DNA from 3 places in the Brenneria tiliae genome. Region 1 is predicted to be linked to each of the others. Evidence: predicted binding sites of a transcription regulator. Region 1 holds the regulator's gene; each other region holds the start of a gene.

What was found. The regulator PurR, encoded in region 1, represses purine synthesis genes. The targets are predictions, from matches to a motif close to CANGCAAACGTTTGCNTG.
Positions count from the first base shown of each region.
Region 2: the regulator PurR is predicted to act here: its motif matches at 2,912-2,929, upstream of purL (phosphoribosylformylglycinamidine synthase).
Region 3: the regulator PurR is predicted to act here: its motif matches at 5,185-5,202, upstream of guaB (IMP dehydrogenase).

Region 1 covers NZ_JAKPCB010000090.1:11,075-19,145, reverse strand. The annotation lists gene slyA (transcriptional regulator SlyA) at 1-315, opposite strand, end outside; gene MFP24_RS04845 (DUF1289 domain-containing protein) at 485-724, opposite strand; gene gloA (lactoylglutathione lyase) at 970-1,377, shown strand; gene rnt (ribonuclease T) at 1,488-2,159, shown strand; gene MFP24_RS04830 (Grx4 family monothiol glutaredoxin) at 2,265-2,615, opposite strand; gene MFP24_RS04825 (C40 family peptidase) at 2,947-3,702, shown strand; gene cydH (cytochrome bd-I oxidase subunit CydH) at 3,800-3,889, opposite strand; gene purR (HTH-type transcriptional repressor PurR) at 4,267-5,298, shown strand; gene cfa (cyclopropane fatty acyl phospholipid synthase) at 5,629-6,789, shown strand; gene MFP24_RS04805 (riboflavin synthase subunit alpha) at 6,852-7,487, opposite strand; gene MFP24_RS04800 (MATE family efflux transporter) at 7,795-8,071, shown strand, end outside.
Region 2 covers NZ_JAKPCB010000102.1:442,473-449,970, reverse strand. The annotation lists gene yfhb (phosphatidylglycerophosphatase C) at 1-554, shown strand, start outside; gene tadA (tRNA adenosine(34) deaminase TadA) at 628-1,131, shown strand; gene mltF (membrane-bound lytic murein transglycosylase MltF) at 1,145-2,590, opposite strand; gene purL (phosphoribosylformylglycinamidine synthase) at 3,027-6,911, shown strand; gene MFP24_RS20730 (hypothetical protein) at 7,219-7,362, opposite strand.
Region 3 covers NZ_JAKPCB010000102.1:393,947-401,444, reverse strand. The annotation lists gene MFP24_RS20535 (AEC family transporter) at 1-222, shown strand, start outside; gene MFP24_RS20530 (zinc ribbon domain-containing protein) at 241-465, shown strand; gene MFP24_RS20525 (hypothetical protein) at 514-1,122, opposite strand; gene ssp4 (Ssp4 family T6SS effector) at 1,122-2,087, opposite strand; gene MFP24_RS20515 (protealysin inhibitor emfourin) at 2,247-2,585, opposite strand; gene MFP24_RS20510 (M4 family metallopeptidase) at 2,586-3,629, opposite strand; gene xseA (exodeoxyribonuclease VII large subunit) at 3,710-5,092, opposite strand; gene guaB (IMP dehydrogenase) at 5,265-6,731, shown strand; gene guaA (glutamine-hydrolyzing GMP synthase) at 6,826-7,498, shown strand, end outside.

The DNA of each region.
Region 1 (8,071 bases):
GTCATTGACCGCCTGTATGATCGGTTCCGCGGCTTCGGTAAGCATTATAAGCTTGGCGCGTCGGTCGTGTGAGCACACATGTCGGGTAATCAAACCCTTATCTTCCAATTGATCCAGCGTTCGGACCAATGAAGGCTGTTCGATCCCTATCGCTTTCGCCAGTTGAATCTGCGACTGACCGGGCGGAAGATGGTAGATATTATGTAGCGTCACCCAATGCGTTTGCGTCAGTTCCAGCGGTTTTAGCCGATGATCAATTAGTGCGCGCCAAACTCGCACCAAACGAGCTAAATCAGATCCTAATGGCAATTCCATAAACTCTCCTTATAATTAGCATGCTAAGTTATATCCCTGGATTGCAATCAACTCTGATTTATAAAAATGGAAAATGATTTTTATTATTTTGAATAATGAGATTCTACCAAATAAACGGATGGTAAAAATGATCTCGGGCTTATTTTATTCAGTGACCGTTTAGAGAGCGTTAAAATAAAGACGGCTGCCGCGACTCCGCGGGCGGCTCTGATTTCCCGCTGCGCAACTGGCGTTTCATCCGTTGCCGGCACAAACGCAGCACCTCCTGTTTCTGCACGTCGCTCATCTGCCCCCAGCCAAAACGCTCATTGCGGCTGCGAAAACAACCGCGGCAAAAACCTCGCTCATCAGACTGACAAACGCCACGGCAAGGATTGGGAACAGCAAAGAGTTCAAGTTGCTCAGGCACCGCGCCTCCTTCTACCACCCCGTTTATTGAAGCCTCGATCGCTCTCGCTGGCAAGTCTTTGCTGACAGTAACAGATGAAATAATTAGATAGCCATTGTAATTAAAGGGGATTTTCCTACGTCATCGTTCTGCCTGGCCGGCAATGGCTTGGACTCGGCATAGCTACAACGCTATACTTCTTATCCGTTAGCTTTTTTTCGCCATGTTGCCGTTCATCACGGCGGCCAACCGAGGAAATTAAAATTATGCGCCTACTTCACACCATGCTGCGTGTTGGTGATTTACAACGCTCAATCGACTTTTATACCAACGTGTTGGGTATGCGCCTGCTGCGCACCAGTGAAAACGCGGAGTATAAATATACCCTGGCATTCGTCGGTTATACCGAGGAAAGCGAAGGCGCGGTCATCGAGTTGACTTATAACTGGGGCGTAGAGCGTTACGATCTGGGCAATGCGTATGGTCATATCGCCCTGGGGGTGGATGACGTGGCCGCCACCTGCGATCGCATCCGCAAAGCGGGCGGAAATGTGACCCGCGAAGCCGGCCCGGTCAAAGGCGGCACCACGATTATTGCGTTCGTCGAAGATCCGGACGGTTATAAAATCGAACTGATAGAAAAATCTCAATCCGGCCAGGGGCTCGGCAATTAATCAATCTCGGCGGGCGCCTGATTGGCGCCCGCCGGATTCCCGCGCATACTGCATCTCTCGCCAAAATTTGCCATAATACGCGCTGTATTTTGTTAAAGATTAAGAGACTAATGGCTGATAATAATGACCTGAACGCCCTGAGCGGTCGTTTCCGTGGGTTTTACCCGGTGGTGATCGATGTTGAAACCGCCGGGTTTAACGCCAAAACCGATGCCTTGCTGGAGGTCGCAGCAATAACATTAAAAATGGACGCCGAAGGTTGGTTGCAGCCGGATGAAACCTTACATTTCCACATTGAGCCTTTTGAGGGCGCAGTATTGGAACCCGCGGCCCTGGCGTTTAACGGCATCGATCCCGGCAACCCGCTACGCGGCGCGGTCAGCGAATACGAAGCCCTGCATGAAATATTCAAGGTCGTGCGCAAGGGATTAAAAGATCAGGGCTGCAACCGGGCCATTATCGTGGCGCATAACGCGACCTTTGATCATGGCTTTATCATGGCCGCCGCCGAACGCTGCAGCCTGAAACGCAATCCCTTTCATCCTTTCGCCACCTTTGACACCGCCGCGCTTAGCGGGCTGGTCCTGGGACAAACCGTGCTTGCCAAAGCCTGTATCGCCGCGGGCATCGCTTTTGATTCCAGCCAGGCGCATTCCGCCCTCTACGACACCAATCAGACGGCGCTGCTCTTCTGTGAACTGGTCAACCGCTGGAAGCGCATGGGCGGATGGCCGCTCGCGTTGGATGAAAATCAACCGGCAGCCGCCTCCGCGGCAAGCTAAGCCCGCTGAAAAAAAGAGAGGGTGGCTTGCGCTCCCCTCTCTTTTCGTTATGCAGGTTTCGTTATACGGCAGGCATCGCGCTTGTACACGCGACTCCAGGCTGGCTTACTCCTGATCCTGCTGCTGGGATTTGTATTTATCCGCCGTCTCTTTAATCAGCGGCTGCAGCTCGCCGCGCTGATACATTTCAATAATGATGTCGCAGCCGCCGACCAGCTCACCGTCGACCCACAGTTGGGGAAAAGTCGGCCAGTTGGCATACTTGGGCAACTCGGCGCGGATATCCGGGTTCTGCAGGATATCGACATAGGCAAAACGTTCGCCACACGCAGACAACGCCTGTACCGCCTGGGCGGAAAATCCGCAGCTTGGCAATTTAGGTGAACCTTTCATATACAGTAGAATCGGGTTTTCAGCGATCTGGCGCTGAATCTTTTCAATTGTCGTTGTCGTCATTCTCTCGCTTCCTCAAACCTTTAGGATGGCTAACGTCACTTTCTTTACATCAGATGAGCCATTACGGCGCCATCCACTCAACGTTATTGTACCGAGGGCGGCAGCCACAAAAAAACGCTATTTTTTATGTGGGTATATTTTCGCCGCGGTGCGGGCCTTATGGGATGAAATTCACGGCGGCAGTGACGATAAATCCACCGAAAAAACCACCATTAACTTTTTTTCACTATTTTGTATGAAGAAAAGAGAGATTCCCACTGTTTTATAATGCCGTTTTCGGGAATACTGTGCGCCATTGGCGATTTAAGGACTATTACCGATCGTTGCTATCATGCGCTTATTTACCGGCCTCTTTATATTATGTTTCAGCCCCCTGTTGGTGAATTTAGCGCAGGCGGCGCCTTATACGCCGAATTCGGCGCCGCAAAAATCCGCGCTGAACGGCGCGCAAGCCAATGCAGGCGCCGATAAGGCTAAAACACCCCGCGCCGCCAAGCATCAACGGCAGCAGGCGTCGTCAAGAACGACGGGCGGCACGCCGGCGCTGGTGCGAAAAAACCTTAAAAAATTGCCGCCGGAAACCCGCCACAGGCTTTACTCCGCACGCTCCAAAACCAAAGCCGCGCTGCAAGACAAAACGGGAACAGGACTGGCGCTGAGCGAGGCGCATAAAAAACGCTATCAGCATGCCAAATTAACGGCGATGAATAAGCTGATGGGCCAGATGGGTAAACCTTATCGCTGGGGAGGCGCATCGCCGTTCACCGGCTTTGACTGCAGCGGTCTGGTTTATTACGCCTATAAAGACGTGGTCAAAATCCCTATCCCGCGCACGGCGAATGAAATGTACCACCTGCGCGACGCGGCGCCGATTAACAAAAACGAGCTGGAGAGCGGCGATCTGGTGTTCTTTCGCATCAACAAGCGCGGCGCGGCCGATCACGTCGGGGTTTATCTGGGAGAGGGGAAATTCATTCAGTCACCGCGTAGCGGCGCGGATATTCGTATCAGTAAATTGAACGAGGATTACTGGCGGGAGCACTATGTCGGCGCACGCCGCGTGGTCACTCCCCAGACCGTTCGCTAACCGGCTCGGGGTCAGCGCCTGCGCGCAAATAATGCGGACGGGTTTTACGCTTAAAACCCGTCCGCGAAGATAAAAAAGAGGCTCGGCCCAGGGCCGGTTAATTCAGTACGGCGGTAAAGCTAAATACGATGATCATCGCCAACGCACCAATGGTGGTCAACAACGACATCTTCAGGTCAGTATCCATAGGCGTCTCCTTTTTTGCGCACACCCATTATCAAAAGAAAGTATCGACCGTCCTGGGAAGATTCAACCAAACTTCAGGGTAAAACTGCATATCACGATTGCCAGTCTTCCATAGTTTGAGAAAAAAATCTCATACCGGCGTCTCGCTAATAGTATAAATTACCGCTTCCACTTTTGCGGCAAATCGGACAAAATCCGCTGTTTGACGACACGCCGCGTATTGGTCGAACAACGCCAGCCTTGCCCCTTCAGGTGTAACATTCGGCATTCTCCTTCTGAAACCCTGTTTTTTTTATCTGGGAAGAGAACATTAAACGCAGGCAAACGATTAACAATATACTTACGACTGTAATAAGTCGTTTCAGGAGTCATTTTTACATGGCAACGATCAAAGATGTGGCAAAACGTGCTGGCGTTTCTACCACAACCGTATCGCACGTGATCAACAAAACACGTTTCGTCGCCGAAGAGACCAGGGCCGCCGTCAGGACGGCAATCAAGGAATTACACTATTCACCCAGTGCCGTCGCCCGCAGCCTTAAAGTCAATCACACCAAATCCATTGGGTTGCTGGCGACCTCAAGCGAAGCCCCCTACTTCGCTGAAATCATCGAAGCCGTCGAAAACAGCTGTTACGCCAAAGGCTACACGCTGATTTTGTGTAACTCACATAACAATCTCGATAAACAGCGCGCCTATCTTTCCATGCTGGCCCAAAAACGCGTCGATGGCTTGCTGGTCATGTGCGCGGAATACCCGCCTGAATTGCTCGCCATGCTGAAAGACTATCGCAACATTCCGATGGTGGTCATGGACTGGGGGCAGGCCCACAGCGATTTTACCGATACCATTATTGATAACGCTTTTGAGGGCGGCTATATGGCGGGCCGCTATCTTATCGAGCGCGGCCATCGGGATATCGGCGCCATTCCCGGCATTCAGGAACGGAATACCGGCAGCGGGCGCTATCTTGGATTTTTAAAAGCGCTGAAAGACGCCGATATTCAGATTCACGATGAATGGATCGTTCAGGGAGATTTCGAGCCCGAATCCGGCTATAAGGCGATGCAGCAGATTCTGGCGCAGAAACATCGGCCGACGGCGGTGTTCTGCGGCGGGGATATTATGGCCATGGGGGCAATCTGCGCCGCCGATGAGCTGGGGCTGCGCGTTCCCCAGGATATTTCGGTCATCGGATACGACAATATCCGCCACTCCCGCTTTTTCACCCCGGCGCTGACCACCATCCATCAGCCCAAAGAACGGCTGGGGCAATCGGCTTTCGCCATGCTGCTGGACCGCATCACCAGCAAGCGGGAAGACGCGCAGACCATTGAGGTTCACCCTAGCCTTATCGAACGTCGTTCCGTGGCCGACGGTCCATTCCGCGATTACCGTCGTTACTCCTGAGAACGGAAACGCACGCCACGCCAACAATGCTTCGGCCAATTTATACTTGTACCTTGGCCGAAGCAGTCATAAACTGATCAGCAGTTTTTAGCACAACAATCATAAATTATCTTTTCACTATCCTTTGAGTGTTCAGCGCATAGGGAGTTTGCGTATTTATCTTAAGGATAAGTGCCTCTACGTGTTTGCGTACCGGCTTTTTTCTCTTCATTTTCCTCTGATATCCGGAGGGTAGACGATGGGTGATCCCACCGATACACCGCTTAATAGGTAATAATTGTCTATGCTTTCCTTGCGGGTACTTCGCGAGCAGCAAGGTAGGGAGAAGTTATGAGTTCATCATGTGTAGAGGATGTCGAGGAACTGGGTCGTCATCATACGTCCTGGTTCCAGATTGTGCGTGAAATGCTGGACATGGCCGATGTCAAAATCAACGGTTCCCGCCCTTTTGATATCAAGGTCAAGAATCCTGATTTCTTTAAACGCGTATTGCGCGAAGGATCATTGGGATTGGGTGAAAGCTATATGGACGGCTGGTGGGAATGTGAGCGGCTGGACGTTTTTTTCCATCGCATACTACGCGCCGGACTGGATGAAAAAATACCTCACCATCTGAAAGATATTTTGCGCGTCGCCGCCGCACGGCTGATGAATCTGCAATCCAAAAAACGCGCCTGGATAGTCGGCGAAGCGCATTATGATCTGGGTAACGACTTGTTTTCGCTGATGCTGGACCCCTATATGCAGTACTCCTGCGGCTACTGGAAACAGGCATCCACCCTGGAGCAGGCGCAGGAAGACAAACTGGAGATGATCTGCGAAAAGCTGCAGCTTCAGCCAGGAATGACGCTGCTGGATATCGGCTGCGGCTGGGGCGGATTGGCGGAATTCGCCGCACGCCGGTACGGCGTCTCCGTTTGGGGCGTCACTATTTCCAAAGAACAGCAAAAATTAGCCCAGCAGCGCTGCAAGGATCTCGACGTCACGATTTTGCTGCAGGACTATCGCGATCTGGATATGCAATTCGATCGGGTGGTTTCGGTGGGCATGTTCGAGCACGTCGGACCGCGTAACTACGACACCTATTTCCGGGTGGTCAGTAAAAATCTTAAGCCGGACGGGTTATTTTTACTGCACACCATCGGCGCCAAAAAAACCACCTCCGAAGTCGACCCGTGGATTAATAAATATATTTTCCCCAACGGCTGCATTCCTTCCGTACAACATATCGCCCATGCCAGCGAACCCTATATGCTGATGGAAGACTGGCATAACTTCGGCGCCGATTACGATCGCACCCTGATGGCCTGGCACCAGCGTTTCCAGCAGCATTGGCCGGAAATTTCCGATCGCTATTCCGCGCGATTCCGCCGTATGTTCAGCTACTACCTTAATGCCTGCGCCGGCGCGTTCCGCGCCCGCAATATTCAGCTGTGGCAGGTGCTGTTCAGCGTTAACGGCATCGAGGGCGGCGTACGGGTTCCGCGCTAAAATAGCAAACCGCCCCCCGCAAGCCGGACGCTTATCCAACCGGCGGGGGGCGGATTTACGCGTTACGCCTCGGGCAGCAGTTCGGACGCCTGTCGGCCGGCCAAGACCCGTTCCACCGTATCTACCACCGCCTGTGTCTGCGGATCAATTTCGATATTCACCCGCTGCCCCAGGCGCCGCTGTCCCAGCGTGGTGCGGTGCAGCGTCTCGGGAATCAAATGCACGCAGAAACGGTTGCGGGTAACTTCACCAATCGTCAGGCTGATCCCGTCAATGCCGATAAACCCTTTATGCAGCACATACTTCATCAGCGATTCGTCCGCCAGGCGGAACCAAATCTGATGGTTATTTTCTGAAACCAGAATCTTCACCACTTCCGCGGTACAGATAATATGACCGGACATAATATGCCCGCCGATCTCGTCGCCATATTTCGCCGCCCGCTCCAGGTTGACGGTATCGCCTGGGGTAATATCCCCCAGATTGGTCAGCCTCAGGGTTTCTTTCATCAAATCAAAACTGACGCGGTCGCCCTCCACCGAGGTTACCGTCAAGCAGCAGCCGTTATTGGCCACCGAAGCGCCGGGAACCAATCCCGGCAGTAATTCGGGCGGAAGTTGCACCACATGGGTACGGAAATTTGCTTTTTCATCGATGGACACCACCGGCGCGGTGCCTTGAACAATACCGGTAAACATCAGGCTTGCCTCTTAAAACGGTGTAAAGGAATAGCTGTCGGGCGATACCGCCGACGCGCGCATCGCTGATTGAAATAGGTCGCTATCATGCAGTGTGCCCCATATAAAGCTGAAAACCAAACCCCATTGCCAATAATCGCCGGGCATATTCACCGCAATGATGTCCACCGCTAATTTATTCGCCGGCAAGCTGGTTTACTTCTGGCGAGTCGTTACAATATCAACCTTATCGCTATCGGCAATATCATTGTTTTTATCCAGGTTTAATTATCCCGCTATCCGGTTGGTCAATTCAAGGAAGGTGTTTGTGCAGAAGTACCTGTCTGAAACGCGTAAGTTATTGGCGCTAGCGGTTCCTGTCATCATTGCGCAAGTGTCTCAGACATCCATGGGTGTGGTGGATACCATTATGGCCGGCGCCTACAGCGCCACCGATATGGCGGCGGTTGCCGTAGGCACCTCTATCTGGCTGCCCGCCATCCTGTTCGGTCACGGATTATTGCTGGCGCTGACGCCGGTGGTGGCCCAGTTAAATGGTTCCGGCCGCCGCGATCGTATCGCACATCAGGTTCGGCAATCCTCCT
Region 2 (7,498 bases), on a different contig from region 1:
GTTTTTTGCTCAAGAGGTTGCCGCTAAATCTGCTGCTGGTGCTCCCGCTATTGCCGGTTATCGGCGCCGGTTTGCTGGTGCGCGGCCGCGCCGCCCGCTGGCCGATGAGCTGGCTGTTATGGGCGATTACTTTTGGCCGCCGCGAAGATAATCTGCTGCGCCTGGAACAGCTGTTCGTCAGTCACTTCCGCCGTCAGGTGACGCCTTTCCCGCAGGTGCAGCAGCGGCTGAAAGAATATTTACAGGATACCCAGACGCAGGTCTGGCTGGTAACCGGTTCGCCGCAGCGGCTGGTGGAGCAGGTCTACCATGATGCGCCTTTTTTGCCCGGCGTCCGGCTGATGGGGAGCCAGATTACCCGGCGCTGCGGCGGCTGGGTATTGACGCTGCGCTGTCTGGGGCAGGAAAAAGTCATTCAGATGGAACGGCGTCTGGGCGCGCCGCTGAAGCTCTATAGCGGCTACAGCGACAGTAAACAGGATAACCCGCTGCTCTATTTTTGCGAGCATCGCTGGCGGGTGACGCCCAACGGCAGTTTGCAGCAGTTGGAGTAATTCCTCTCCGGCGTTGTCCGTGTATAATGCCCGCCGCCAAAAGTGACAGCTGAAAATAGCGTAAGAGGATATCGTGAGCCGCGTACTGGATGATGAATATTGGATGCGCCATGCGCTGGCGCTGGCCCGGCGCGCTCAGGATGAAGGCGAGGTGCCGGTCGGCGCGGTGCTGGTGCTGGATAACCAGGTGGTGGGCGAGGGCTGGAATCGCCCGATCGGGCATCATGATCCCACCGCCCATGCCGAGATCATGGCGCTGCGGCAGGGCGGGGCGGCGTTACAGAACTACCGCCTGCTGCATACCACCCTGTATGTGACGCTGGAGCCTTGCATTATGTGCGCCGGGGCGATGATCCACAGCCGCATCGGCCGGCTGGTATACGGCGCGGCGGATGAAAAAACCGGCGCCGCGGGGTCGCTGGTGGATATTCTGCGCCATCCCGGCATGAATCATCAGATAGCCGTCGATTCCGGTATCCTGGCCGCCGAATGTTCCGCCACGCTGAGCGATTTTTTCCGCCGGCGCCGCGAGCAGCATAAAGCGCGGCGGGACGCGGAAAAAAAGGCCTCGAATTAAGCGCGGCTCTGGCTTATTCCGGCACTTTATCCGGCGCGACGGCCGGATAAGCCTGCGCCGACAACAGCCGCAGTTTTGCCCTGGCCTCTTTCTCCAGCAAATACCCTTCAAGACTCACCATATAACGACGAATATTTTCCACGTAGCTGTAGGCTTGCTGTCCGCGCGCGTAGCCGTAAGTCGTCTGCGTGTAGTAGCGCTTCTGACTGAGCATCGGCAGGCGTATTTTCACATCGACCCAGCTATCCGGATTGCCTTGCTGTTTGGCTGTCAGTTTGCGGGCGTCCAGCAAATGGGCGTACCCCATATTGTAGGCCGCCAGCGCGAACCAGATCTTTTCATCGTCGGGAATGGTGTCGGGCATTTTTTGCATCATATGCGACATATATTGCGCGCCGCCGCGAATGCTCTGTTCCGGGTCGAGACGGTCGGTCACGTTCAGACTTTCCGCCGTATTGCGGGTGAGCATCATCAGCCCGCGAACGCCGGTCGGCGAGGTGGCCAGCGGATTCCAGTGCGACTCCTGATAGGAGATGGCGGCCAGCAGTTTCCAGTCGATCTCCGTCGCGTATTTTTCAAACAGCGGCTGGAAATCGGGCAGGGTTTCATCAATGGCGCTGAGGAAGGTGGTGGTGTCGACGTAATCGAACTCGCCCACGTGGCCCAGGTATTTTTCCTCCAGCCGGGCGAGGGTGCCGTCTTCAACGATGCGGCTGAAAAAATCCAGCAACGCCGCCGCCAGGCTGTCGTCATTCGAGCGCCGCATATACCAGGTGACCGGCTCTTCATCGCTGAGATCGAACGCCACGGCGAGCTGTGGATGGATGCGCTGCATTAAACCGATGGTGACGGAATCTCCCAGCGTATAGTCGAGCTTTCCGTCAACCACCTCTTTCAGCAGCTCCTGAGTGGTCAGCTCGGAAGCCGACTCCCAGTTTAGCTGCGGATACTTGTCGTTTTTCAGATCGCGCAGCGTGGCGATGTGCGCGGATCCGGAGGTTACGGCCAGGCGGCCGGTTAATTTTTCCAGCGTTTTGGGACGGGCGTTCCCCAGGCGATACACCAGCTGTTGCGAGACCGAATAATAGGTCGGTCCGGCGCGGTAACGCCCCAGGCGCTCATGATTGTAGATCAGCCCGGCGGCCAGTATATCCGCATCGTCGTCATCCAGGTCGTCAAAAAGATCGTCAAGATTTTTACGCGACGAAACCACCAGCTTGACGCCGAGATAGTCGGCGAAACGCTTCGCCAGTTCATAATCGAGACCTGCCGCGGCGCCTTTACTGAGATAGTAAGTCAGCGGCGAGTCGATGGTGCTGATCCGCAACTCGCCGCGCGAGAGGATCTGTCTGAGCTGATCGTCCTGACTACTGCGCCAGGGGATATTGGGCCATAAGGCCAGCGCCAGCAGCAGCGTGATAACCCCGATGAAAAAATAGTTTAATTTTAAACGCTTCAAATAGTCGTCTCTCTGCGGCCTGCCAGCCTCTTAGTCTGTAGCCACCGTTCCCGGCGATTTTTTATGGCGGGCTATCCTGCCCGCCACCCTTAAAGGGCCGCCGCAAGCGGCGTTTAAAATCGTTCCCGACGATTTTTTACTCGTCTCATCCATGAGACTCGCCCAGAGGGCCGTCGCAAGCGACGTTGAAAATCGTTCCCGACGATTTTTTATACGAAAGTCCCAGAGTCGGGGCATTTTGCGTAACAAAGCGCCGGCGTGCAACTTTTATTGATTTGGTTAATGATTAACCTATGCCGCCATGCGATGTGCAACAATAACCGCGCAAACGGTTTCGTCCGCGGGAAGGATTCACTATAATGGCGCGCGTTTCCCCCCTGTAGCGCCCAATGACTGCACGCCGGTCAGTGCATCGAAGACGAGAGAACTTTAGATTATGGAAATACTGCGTGGTTCACCTGCTTTGTCGGCTTTTCGTATTAATAAACTGCTTGTCCGCTGCAAAGAGCACCTTTTGCCGATCAGCGATATTTATGCCGAATACGTGCATTTCGCCGATGTCAGCGCGCCGCTGAACAACGATGAACAGGCCAAACTGACGCGTTTGCTGAAATATGGTCCGTCTCTCGCCGAACACGAACCGCAGGGCCGTCTGCTGCTGGTGACTCCTCGTCCCGGCACCATTTCGCCGTGGTCTTCCAAAGCCACCGATATTGCGCATAACTGCGGGCTGAATAAGGTTTTGCGTCTGGAGCGCGGTCTGGCCTTCTACATTCATGCGCCGACGCTGAACGATGAACAGTGGCGGCAACTGGGGGCGTTGCTGCACGATCGCATGATGGAAAGCGTTTTCGATGAGATGCGGCAGGCTGAAAAACTTTTCTCTCATCACCAGCCCGCGCCGTTAAAACGCGTCGAGATCCTGTTACAGGGCCGTCAGGCGCTGGAAGAAGCGAACGTCCGCCTGGGGCTGGCGCTGGCGGAAGATGAGATCGATTACCTGCTGGATGCGTTTACCAGGCTGGGCCGCAACCCGACGGATATCGAGCTGTATATGTTCGCCCAGGCGAACTCCGAGCATTGCCGGCATAAAATTTTCAACGCCGACTGGGTGATCGACGGCGAGGCACAGCCGAAATCGCTGTTCAAGATGATTAAAAACACCTTTAGCCACACGCCGCAGCACGTGTTATCCGCCTATAAGGATAACGCGGCGGTGATGGAAGGCTCCGCCGTCGGGCGTTTCTACGCCGATGCCCAGGGCAATTATGATTACCATCAGGAAGAGGCGCATATCCTGATGAAAGTGGAAACCCACAACCACCCGACGGCGATTTCACCCTGGCCGGGGGCGGCAACCGGTTCCGGCGGCGAAATTCGCGATGAAGGCGCAACCGGACGCGGTTCCAAACCCAAGGCGGGCCTGGTCGGATTCTCGGTATCGAACCTGCGCATCCCCGGTTTTGAACAGCCGTGGGAAGAGGACTTCGGCAAACCCGATCGCATCGTCAGCGCGCTGGATATCATGACCGACGGCCCGCTGGGCGGCGCGGCGTTTAACAATGAATTCGGCCGTCCCGCGCTGACCGGCTATTTCCGCACCTATGAAGAGCGGGTGGACAGCCATAACGGCACCGAACTGCGCGGTTACCACAAGCCCATCATGCTGGCCGGCGGTCTTGGCAATATCCGCGCCGACCATGTGCAAAAAGGCGAAATCAGCGTCGGCGCCAAGCTGATCGTGCTGGGCGGTCCGTCGATGAATATCGGCCTGGGGGGCGGGGCGGCGTCGTCAATGGCCTCCGGCCAGTCCGACGCCGACCTGGATTTCGCCTCGGTGCAGCGCGATAACCCGGAAATGGAGCGCCGCTGCCAGGAAGTGATCGACCGCTGCTGGCAGTTGGGCGAGGAGAATCCGATCCTGTTTATTCATGACGTGGGCGCGGGCGGCCTATCCAACGCCATGCCGGAACTGGTCAGCGACGGCGGCCGCGGCGGGCGTTTTGAACTGCGCGATATTCTGAACGACGAACCGGGCATGAGCCCGCTGGAAGTGTGGTGCAATGAGTCGCAGGAGCGTTATGTGCTGGCCGTCGCGCCGGAGCAACTAGCGCGGTTTGACGAAATCTGCCGCCGCGAGCGCGCGCCTTACGCGGTGATCGGCGAGGCGACGGAAGAACTGCATCTGACGCTGAACGACCGTCACTTCAACAATCAGCCGATCGATCTGCCGCTGGACGTATTACTGGGTAAAACGCCGAAAATGCTGCGCGACGTCGAGCGCAGGCAGGCGGCGGGCACGCCGTTACAGCGGGACGGCATTTATCTGGCGGAAGCGGTGGAGCGCGTGCTGCACTTGCCGGTGGTGGCGGAAAAAACCTTTCTGATTACCATTGGCGACCGCTCGGTCACCGGCATGGTGGCGCGCGACCAGATGGTCGGCCCGTGGCAGGTGCCGGTGGCGGACTGCGCGGTCACCACCGCCAGCCTGGACGGCTACTACGGCGAAGCCATGTCTATCGGCGAACGCGCGCCGGTGGCGCTGCTGGATTTCGCCGCCTCCGCCCGCCTGGCGGTGGGCGAGGCGTTGACCAATATCGCCGCGACCCATATCGGCCCGTTGACCCGGGTTAAACTATCCGCCAACTGGATGGCGGCGGCCGGTCATCCGGGCGAAGACGCCGGGCTTTACGATGCGGTAAAAGCCATCGGCGAAGAGCTCTGCCCGGCGCTGGGGCTGACCATTCCGGTGGGCAAAGACTCCATGTCGATGAAAACCCGCTGGCAGGAAGGGGAGGAAGAACGCGCCATCACCTCGCCGCTGTCGCTGGTGATTTCCGCTTTTGCTAGGGTGGAGGATGTTCGCGGCACGGTGACGCCGCAGTTGCGCGCCGAGCAGGATAACGCGCTATTGCTGATCGACCTGGGCGCCGGGCATCAGGCGCTGGGCGCCACCGCGCTGGCGCAGGTTTACCGCCAGTTGGGGAGCGATACCGCGGACGTGCGCAATGCGCATCAACTGGCCGCTTTCTTTAACGCCATACAACAGCTGGTGGCGGAAAAAGCCCTGCTGGCCTATCACGATCGCTCCGACGGCGGACTGCTGGTAACGCTGGCGGAGATGGCGTTTGCCGGCCACTGCGGCGTGAACGTCGATATCGCCGCGCAGGGAGGCGATGCGCTGGCGACGCTGTTCAACGAGGAACTGGGGGCGGTTATTCAGGTTGCCGCTTCCCGTCAGGCCGAAGTGGAAAGCGTGTTTGCCCGCCATGGTCTGGCGGACTGCGTTCACTATCTTGGCCGCGCCGAAGAGGGCGGCCGTTTTATCATTACCCGCGGCGACGAGGTGGTTTACCATGAGAGCCGGACCACGCTGCGTCGCTGGTGGGCTGAAACCACCTGGCAAATGCAGCGTCTGCGCGATAACCCGCAGTGCGCCGATCAGGAGCATATCGCCAAGCAGGATGACAACGATCCGGGCCTGAACGTGGCGCTGACGTTTGATCCGCAGGAAGATATCGCCGCGCCCTATATTGCCCGGCAGGCCCGTCCGAAAGTGGCGGTGCTGCGCGAGCAGGGGGTTAACTCCCATATCGAAATGGCGGCGGCCTTCCACCGCGCCGGTTTTGACGCCGTCGACATCCATATGAGCGACCTGCTGGCGGGACGCCGGGATCTGCAGGATTTTCAGGCGCTGGTGGCCTGCGGCGGCTTCTCCTACGGCGATGTGCTGGGCGCCGGCGAGGGCTGGGCGAAATCCATTCTGTTCAACGCCAAGGTGCGCGATGAGTTTGCCGCGTTCTTCCAGCGCCCGCTGACGCTGGCGCTTGGGGTGTGCAACGGCTGTCAGATGATGTCGAATCTGCGCGAGCTGATTCCGGGCGCCGATCTGTGGCCGCGTTTTGTGCGCAATAAATCGGACCGTTTTGAGGCCCGCTTTAGTCTGGTTGAAGTGGAGAAGAGCCCATCGTTGTTTATGAACGACATGGCGGGCTCGCGGATGCCCATCGCGGTTTCCCATGGCGAAGGTCAGGTTGAAGTGCGCGATGCGGCGCATCTGGCGGCGCTTGAGCAGCATAATCTGGTGGCGTTGCGCTATGTGAATCACTACGGCCAGGCGACGGAGAATTACCCGGCTAACCCCAATGGTTCGCCCAACGGCATTACCGCCGTGACCAGCGCCAGCGGTCGGGCCACGGTGATGATGCCGCATCCCGAGCGCGTATTCCGCAGCGTCAGCAACTCCTGGCACCCGGAAGAGTGGGGTGAAGACGGCCCGTGGCTGCGTATGTTCCGCAATGCGCGCCGGCAGTTGGGGTAATCACGCTTAGCACACGCAAGGGACTTTCGGTCCCTTGCGTGGATGACAAACAGTGCAATAACCCCTGTGTCGCGTTTTTGCGACAAAGGCAAATTTAACCGTCTCTGATTGGCGACATTTAACTGATTGATTTATATGATGTGCATCACATAACCGGAAAAACGTCTGTTTTTGACGACATAAAGCGGGTTTTCGCGCCGTTATCGGCGGCCGGAAGAGCGATTGGCTAAGGTGTTGTTAAAAAAACTGAATATAAATCATTGTGTTAAATTGGTTATTGAATATTGGCATGATAAGTGCATAATAATCACCGTTGCTCATTCAACTGGTTATGATTGCGCTGCTGATTGCAGATAAATTCGCTCATAACATCCGGAATGACGCCAAAAGAAAGGGTGCCTATCGTCCACCAGATCGATAACAGTACGCGTAAGCTGACTTTATCAAACATCGGGCGACACGTTGAGTGAGGCACCGCCTATTCAGTTACGCGGCCGGAAGACGTTATTTTTCCGGCCGCGTAATGCAAGTCCAGTCCGCTTTCCTCTCCCGTTGATGATCACCCTTGTTCACCTTGTCGTTGCTAC
Region 3 (7,498 bases), on a different contig from region 1:
ATGCTGACGCTGGGCGGCTGGCTGGTCGGTTTTCGCGGCGTTACGCTCGGGGTGATTTTTTTGTTTTCCGCCACGCCGACGGCGGCGGGCAGCTATGCGATGACCCGGGCAATGGGCGGCAATCCGACGCTGGCGGCCAATATTATTGGTTTGACCACCGCCGGTTCGTTCTTTGTTATCGCCCTGGGCGTCTATTTCTTGCGCTCGCTCGGGGTTATTTAGTTATACGGGAGAGAAAAGATGGAAGTCACTTGTCCGCGCTGTCATGGCGTGATGAACTGGAAAAACGACCATTGTTTTCACTGCCCGGCCTGTCGGCAGGATTATCTGCGCGAAGCCGATTGCCCTGAATGCAACCACCCGCTTCAGGTGCTGAAAGCCTGCGGCGCGGTGGATTATTTTTGCCAGCAGGGGCATGGTTTGGTTTCGAAATCGCGGGTGGTATTTTCGTTGCACAAACGGTAGGGGGAGAAATTAAAAACCATAAGTTGTGACGATATGCGCTTTTATTTTCTAGGCTTTCTTTCTGCTTTTTCGCCACTGATAGGTTATTTTAGCAATCCTTTTACTTCGACAAAAATAGACGAAAATGTAAAATGATGGTGAATTTATCAGTTTAAAAACGGAATATAGTGAAAGGATAATAATAACAGGAATGACAAGATGTGCATCCAATCCTTTCTGAATGTAGAGGGTAATATTATAGATACAGTTTGCCACTCCCAGAAATAAAGAGATGATGTAAAGTTTCTTTAATACTTCCAATCCTATATTGTGACCCCTTGGGATATAATGGATCATCATAATAAGAGGTATAATATAGTAAATAATGAGTGTGACAACGGTGAAACCGAAACGAAGCCCATAATTATTTCTATCACTGATAAATAGCTCTGATAACGTTATTGTATTTATTACGGCAACGGGCAGTAATAAAAAGATAGACAGGACTATTGTCAATGGCGTTACAGGAGGGAGCGCGTTTTTTTCCTCAAGGAAGAAATTCTCTAATTTTTTCCCTGAACGTCTGTATAACGCAGGGTTCTTATCTCTAATCTCCTTCTCAACCTCCTTTCCATGACAGATTAATTCATTAAAATTTTCACCTAATTTTATTTTCATTACTTTAATACCGGAATAGATTGAATGACACTAACAGCATAATTAGAGCTTTTCAACAAATTGCTCGGATTTCTTATGGTGCCACTTAAAGCGCTCCCAGCAAAAGCAGCGGCTCCCGTTAATGCATCATTAAGTTGTTTTTTCAATATGTTTTGAATATCTGAGCTTGGGAATCTTTTAGGGAAAATCCCCATCTTTATCGCTGTTTTTATTTGCGCATCTGTCATTCTCGGGTTTTCTATTTTTATCAGTTCGAATGTCAAACGTGCTCTGTCCTGACGTGGAATCGATTTTAGCCATTCTCTGGCCTCTGTTGAAGATACTGCTCTCATTTTACGGTACATACTTACAGTTTGTTTGATTGCTGCACCAGCACTGATGAGCGAAACAACGTCCATAATAGTGGATATGGTAATGTACCAGCCTTCTGAATCGAGCCAGGTGACATTCTGTCCCGCATTAAAAGTAATATCATAAAGACGTATTAGCCCATTACCGCACTGCATTGCAGTTGCTATAGTACCAGCATAGCCAAGTGCAATAATACCTATGCTGGTTCCTCCAGTTAAAGGAACACTCGCTGCACCACTGAACATGCTAAAAACTGCTATGGACATAGCACCACACGATAACATAGTCGAACTGACTTCCGCCGCGATAGAGGGTGACTCAATGGCTTTGCTCAGGCTTTTCTCTACCGAATATTGGCTTAATTGAGGTATTTTAGTCACAATTACATGAGTGACAATACTTTCATTATTATTTGCATATCGCTTTGAAGGCCGCACCAGATAGCGCTGGTGGCCGTCGGCATAGATAATTCCAACCTGATAAAAATCGCGGGTGCAGTCGAGAGACTGTGCAAGGGCCTGAAAATCAAAATCAGCGCCTGACTGATTACCCGTCCAGCGGGAAAAGTCATAGCTCGTCAAGCCGCGTTCGGCGAGGGAAGGGGTCAACGGCATTTTTATGCTCCTTCATATTAAATAATGCCTGCAACTCAAATTATTTAAAGTATTTCGTTATAAAACAGCTAATTACTTTCTTGAGTGTTTAATCGGTAAACCATAGCGCGGCGGATGGAATCAAGGCAATAAGAAAATTCTTATGCTGATTTCAAGGCGTTATTTGCCTTCGCGCCATAGGGAGGTGAGTTCCGACGGCGCCAGCTCTTCCGGAATCAAAAATTCTTGTTCAATATGGTGGGTGTTTTCTGCGGGAGAAAAATAGATATGAATGCGGTAATAAAATTGATCGCCGCGTCCGGGGGAGTCCGGTTTTCCGGGTTCGCGCGCCAGCGGCAACGCGTTGCGGATAGCGGCGCAAATACGTTCCCGCTCAGACTCCGGCAGGTTGGCGAGGGCGAAACGCCGTAGCCCGGCCAGCTTGGGGATCCAGGCGATACCGCCTTCACGCGCCAGCTCTACCACTGCATCGTTATTAAGTTCAGGTAATGTCTTCATTTACAGGCTTCCCGGAGCGGATACCACCCCCACTTTTTCCCAGGATTGCTTGACGATATCGGCCACGGACTGGTCGAAACGCTGCTCGGCGTGCTTCACGGTGTAGCGTGAAAACACGTCGAAATCGGCGTTCTGCGGCAGGGATTTATCACTCAGGGCGTCATACCATATCCAGCCCGCTTTTTCCCAGGAGTAGCCGCCCAGCGCGGTTGCGGCCAGATAAAATGCGCGGTTCGGTATACCGGAGTTCAGGTGCACGCCGCCGTTGTCTTCGCGGGTGTTAATGTAATTGTCCATATGCGAGGGCTGCGGGTCCGTGCCCAGCAGCAGATCGTCATACGCGGTTCCCGGATTCGACATCGAGCGCAGGCCGGTGCCGTGGATCCCTTCGGCCAGCAGCTCGGCGCCAATCGTCCAGTCCGCCTGCTCTGCGGTTTGCCCAAGGTGGAACTGTTTCACCATTGAACCAAAAACGTCGGACAGCGATTCGTTCAGGGCGCCGGACTGTCTGAAATAGATGAGATCCGCCTCGTTTTCTATCACGCCGTGCGTCAGTTCGTGCGCCACGATATCAATGGCGATGGTGAAACGATTGAATATCTTGCCGTCACCGTCGCCAAAGACCATTTGTTGGCCGTTCCAGAACGCATTCTGATAATCCTGACCGTAATGTACCGTACCTGACAGCGTTAGCCCCTGGTTATCCAGAGAGTTGCGCTGGAACGTCCGCCAGAAGAAATCATAGGTAACGCCCAGGTAGTCATAGGCCTCATCGGCGGCGATATCGCCGTTGCCGTCTTGTCCTTCCGCACGCACCAGCTTGCCGGGCAGTTGCTGCTGGTTTTCCGCATCGTGAATTTCGCGGTGTACCTGACCGGGAGAAGCCAACGGGTGGGGTTGCGGCCTGGGGTGAGTGCTTACCATCAGAGACTGGACGTGCATCAACGTCTGTTGGGCGCAGTGGCGCTGGGCCTCTGAACCATTGGCGATAATGCGGTGCAGGATGTAGGGCGGGATGACGCTGTGAATCGGTCTGGACTTCATACCTCTATCTCCTTGAGAAAGGTGGTGTTCGGCAATTCAGACGTACAGCTACATCGCTAAGTATAGTCCGGAAGCCGATGCTATGTTCGGCGTTTTTTGGCTATTGATGCGGTTCTCTTTTCCGGCACCAGCGCGGTGACCTGGCTTTCGATCCAGCCATCCTGCAGGCGGGTTTTCAAGGTTTCGCCCGGCGCAGTTTGGGCCACCTTTTTCAACACCCGCCCGCCTGAGGTGGTGGTCACGTTATAGCCCCGCGCCAGCGTCGCCAGCGGGCTGACCCCTTCCAGGTGCGAACAGGCGGCTCCCAGCCTCTGCTTATACTGGCCGAGCTGGCGTTCAAGGGCGTGCTGCAGCTGATAATGCAACTGTTGCAGACGTTGCTGCGCGCGGTGGATTTTCGGCTGCGGCTGTTGCTGAGCCAGCCGTTGCTGGAGATGCTCGCTACGGCGCGACAGCCGTTTGAGCTGCAGCTGCATCCCCTCATCCAACCTCTGGCGCAGCCTGACCAATTGGGTCTGCTGGCGCGCCAGCCGTAGCTGCGGATGCTGCTGCTGCAAACGGTGGTGCAGGCGGGTAAATTCGCGGCTGCGCTGGGCGAGATAATAATCCATCGCCATTTCCAGCCGCTGGCGCTGGGACTGTATCTGACGCAGCAGTTCGAGCTGATTGCGGCTGACCAGTTCCGCCGCCGCTGACGGCGTGGGCGCGCGCAAATCGCCGACAAAATCGGCGATGGTGACATCGGTTTCATGACCGACCGCGCTGACGATGGGAATGCGGCTGGCAAAAATGGCCCGCGCCACCCGTTCGTCGTTAAAGCTCCATAAATCTTCCAGCGAACCGCCGCCGCGCCCGACAATCAACACGTCGCATTCGTCGCGCCGGTTGGCCTGTTCAATGGCGCGCACAATCTGTTGCGGCGCGTCGTTGCCTTGCACCGCGGTCGGGTAGACCACTACCGGCAGGGAAGGATCGCGCCGCTGCAATACCTTTAAAATATCGTGCAGGGCGGCGCCGCTGGCGGAGGTGATCACCCCGACCTGTCTGGCCGGGCTTGGCAATGCCTGTTTAAATTGCTGATCGAAAAGCCCTTCTGCGGCGAGCTTCTGTTTTAATTGTTCAAACTGCTGCTGCAACAGACCGTCACCCGCCGGCTGCATGCTTTCCGCCAGCAACTGATATTCGCCGCGCGGTTCGTACAGCGTAATCGCAGCGCGAATCAGCACCTGCTGACCGTTTTGCGGGCGAAAGGTGACACGGCGGTTGCTGTTGCGGAACATGGCGCAACGCACCTGCGCACGCTCGTCTTTCAGCGTAAAGTACCAGTGGCCGGATGACGGCTGAGAAAAGTTGGAGATTTCACCGGAAAGCCAGATTTGACCCATCTCCATTTCCAGCAGTTGTCGAACCGTCTGGTTCAGGCGGCTAACGGTAAAAATCGCGGCGGAGGGAAATTGAGACATTGTGAGCCAGATCAAATTTTAAAACAGTGACTTAATTGATCGATACTACCTGCCTGCAACAGGTAATCAAGCATTTTATCAAAAAAATGCTGGAGGCAACCGGTTACGCTCTGTATAATGCCACGGCAATATTTTATCCGTTCTTCACATCCACCTTGGTGAGATATTGCCCATGTTACGTATCGCTAAAGAAGCACTGACGTTTGACGACGTTCTCCTTGTTCCCGCCCATTCCACCGTTCTGCCGAACACGGCTGATTTAACCACTCAACTGACGAAAACCATTCGCCTGAATATTCCTATGCTGTCCGCCGCGATGGATACCGTAACGGAATCCAATCTGGCGATTGCCCTGGCTCAGGAGGGCGGTCTGGGATTTATTCACAAGAATATGTCCATTGAGCGTCAGGCTGAAGAAGTCAGCCGGGTCAAAAAATACGAAAGCGGCGTGGTGATCGATCCTAAGACCGTTACTCCGACGACGACGCTGCGTCAGGTAAAAGAGCTGACCGAACGTAACGGATTTGCCGGTTACCCGGTGGTCGCCGAAGGCAATGAGCTGGTCGGTATCATCACCGGCCGTGACGTTCGCTTTGTCACCGATTTGGATCTGCCGGTCAGCGCCGTGATGACCCCCAAACCGCGCCTGGTAACGGTAAAAGACGCCGAAGCCCGCGAAGTCGTTCTGCAAAGAATGCATGAAAAACGCGTTGAGAAAGCGCTGGTGGTGGACGACCAGTTTCATCTGCTCGGCATGATCACCGTAAAAGATTTCCAGAAAGCGGAACGTAAACCCAACGCCTGCAAAGATGAGCACGGCCGTCTGCGCGTAGGGGCGGCCGTCGGCGCCGGTGACGGCAACGAAGAACGTATCGACGCGCTGGTTGCGGCGGGCGTTGATGTTTTGTTGATTGACTCTTCACACGGCCATTCCGAAGGGGTGTTGCAGCGTATCCGCGATGCCCGCGCCAAATATCCCAACCTGCCGATTATCGGCGGCAACGTGGCGACGGCCGCGGGCGCAAAAGCGCTGGCGGACGCCGGCGTCAGCGCGGTTAAAGTGGGTATCGGCCCCGGCTCTATTTGTACCACCCGTATCGTCACCGGCGTGGGCGTCCCGCAGATCACCGCAATCTCCGACGCGGTCGAAGCGCTGGAAGGCACCGGTATTCCGGTGATTGCCGACGGCGGCATCCGCTTCTCCGGCGATATCGCCAAAGCGATCGCCGCAGGGGCCGCCTGTGTGATGGTGGGCTCGATGCTGGCCGGTACCGAAGAGTCTCCCGGCGAGATCGAACTGTATCAGGGGCGCTCTTTCAAATCCTACCGCGGAATGGGGTCGCTGGGAGCGATGTCCAAAGGCTCTTCCGACCGCTACTTCCAGAGCGACAATGCGGCGGACAAACTGGTGCCGGAAGGTATCGAAGGGCGCGTGGCTTACAAAGGCCGTCTGAAAGAGATCGTCCATCAACAAATGGGGGGGCTGCGCTCCTGTATGGGCCTGACCGGATGCGGCACGATCGATGCGCTGCGTACCCAGGCCGAATTTGTGCGCATCAGCGGCGCCGGTATTCAGGAAAGCCACGTCCACGACGTTACCATTACCAAGGAATCGCCGAATTACCGCATGGGTTCATAAGGTGATTTGCAGGCTGATTTAAAGCGTTAAACCCGGTACTATTCGCCGGGTTTAATCATTATTGCTTCAATTCGTATTTTGGAACACGCCTCTTATGACAGAAAACATTCATCAACACCGCATTCTTATTCTGGATTTCGGCTCGCAATACACGCAGCTGGTTGCTCGACGCATTCGTGAATTGGGCGTTTATTGCGAACTGTGGGCATGGGATGTCACAGAAGCGCAGATCCGCGAATTTAACCCCAACGGGATTATCCTTTCCGGCGGTCCGGAAAGCACCACCGAATTTGATAGCCCGCGGGCGCCTGAGTATGTTTTCCAGGCCGGCGTGCCGGTGTTGGGCGTCTGCTACGGTATGCAGACGATGGCGATGCAGTTGGGCGGTCGCGTTGAAGGTTCCAACGAACGTGAGTTCGGCTATGCCCAGGTTGAAGTGAAAACCGACAGCGCGCTGGTGCGGGACATTCAGGATGAGATAAGCGCGGAGGGCGCGCCGCTGCTGGATGTATGGATGAGCCACGGGGATAAAGTGACGTCCATCCCCGCTGATTTTGTCACGATAGCCAGCACCGATACCTGTCCGTTCGCCATTATGGCCAACGAAGAAAAGCATTTTTACGGCGTACAGTTCCACCCGGAAGTAACGCACACCCGTCAGGGGCAGCGTCTGCTGGAACGTTTTGTGCGCGATATCTGTCAGTGCGAGGCGCTTTGGACGCCCGCCAAAATTATTGACGATGCGGTGGCGCGTATTCGCCAGCAGG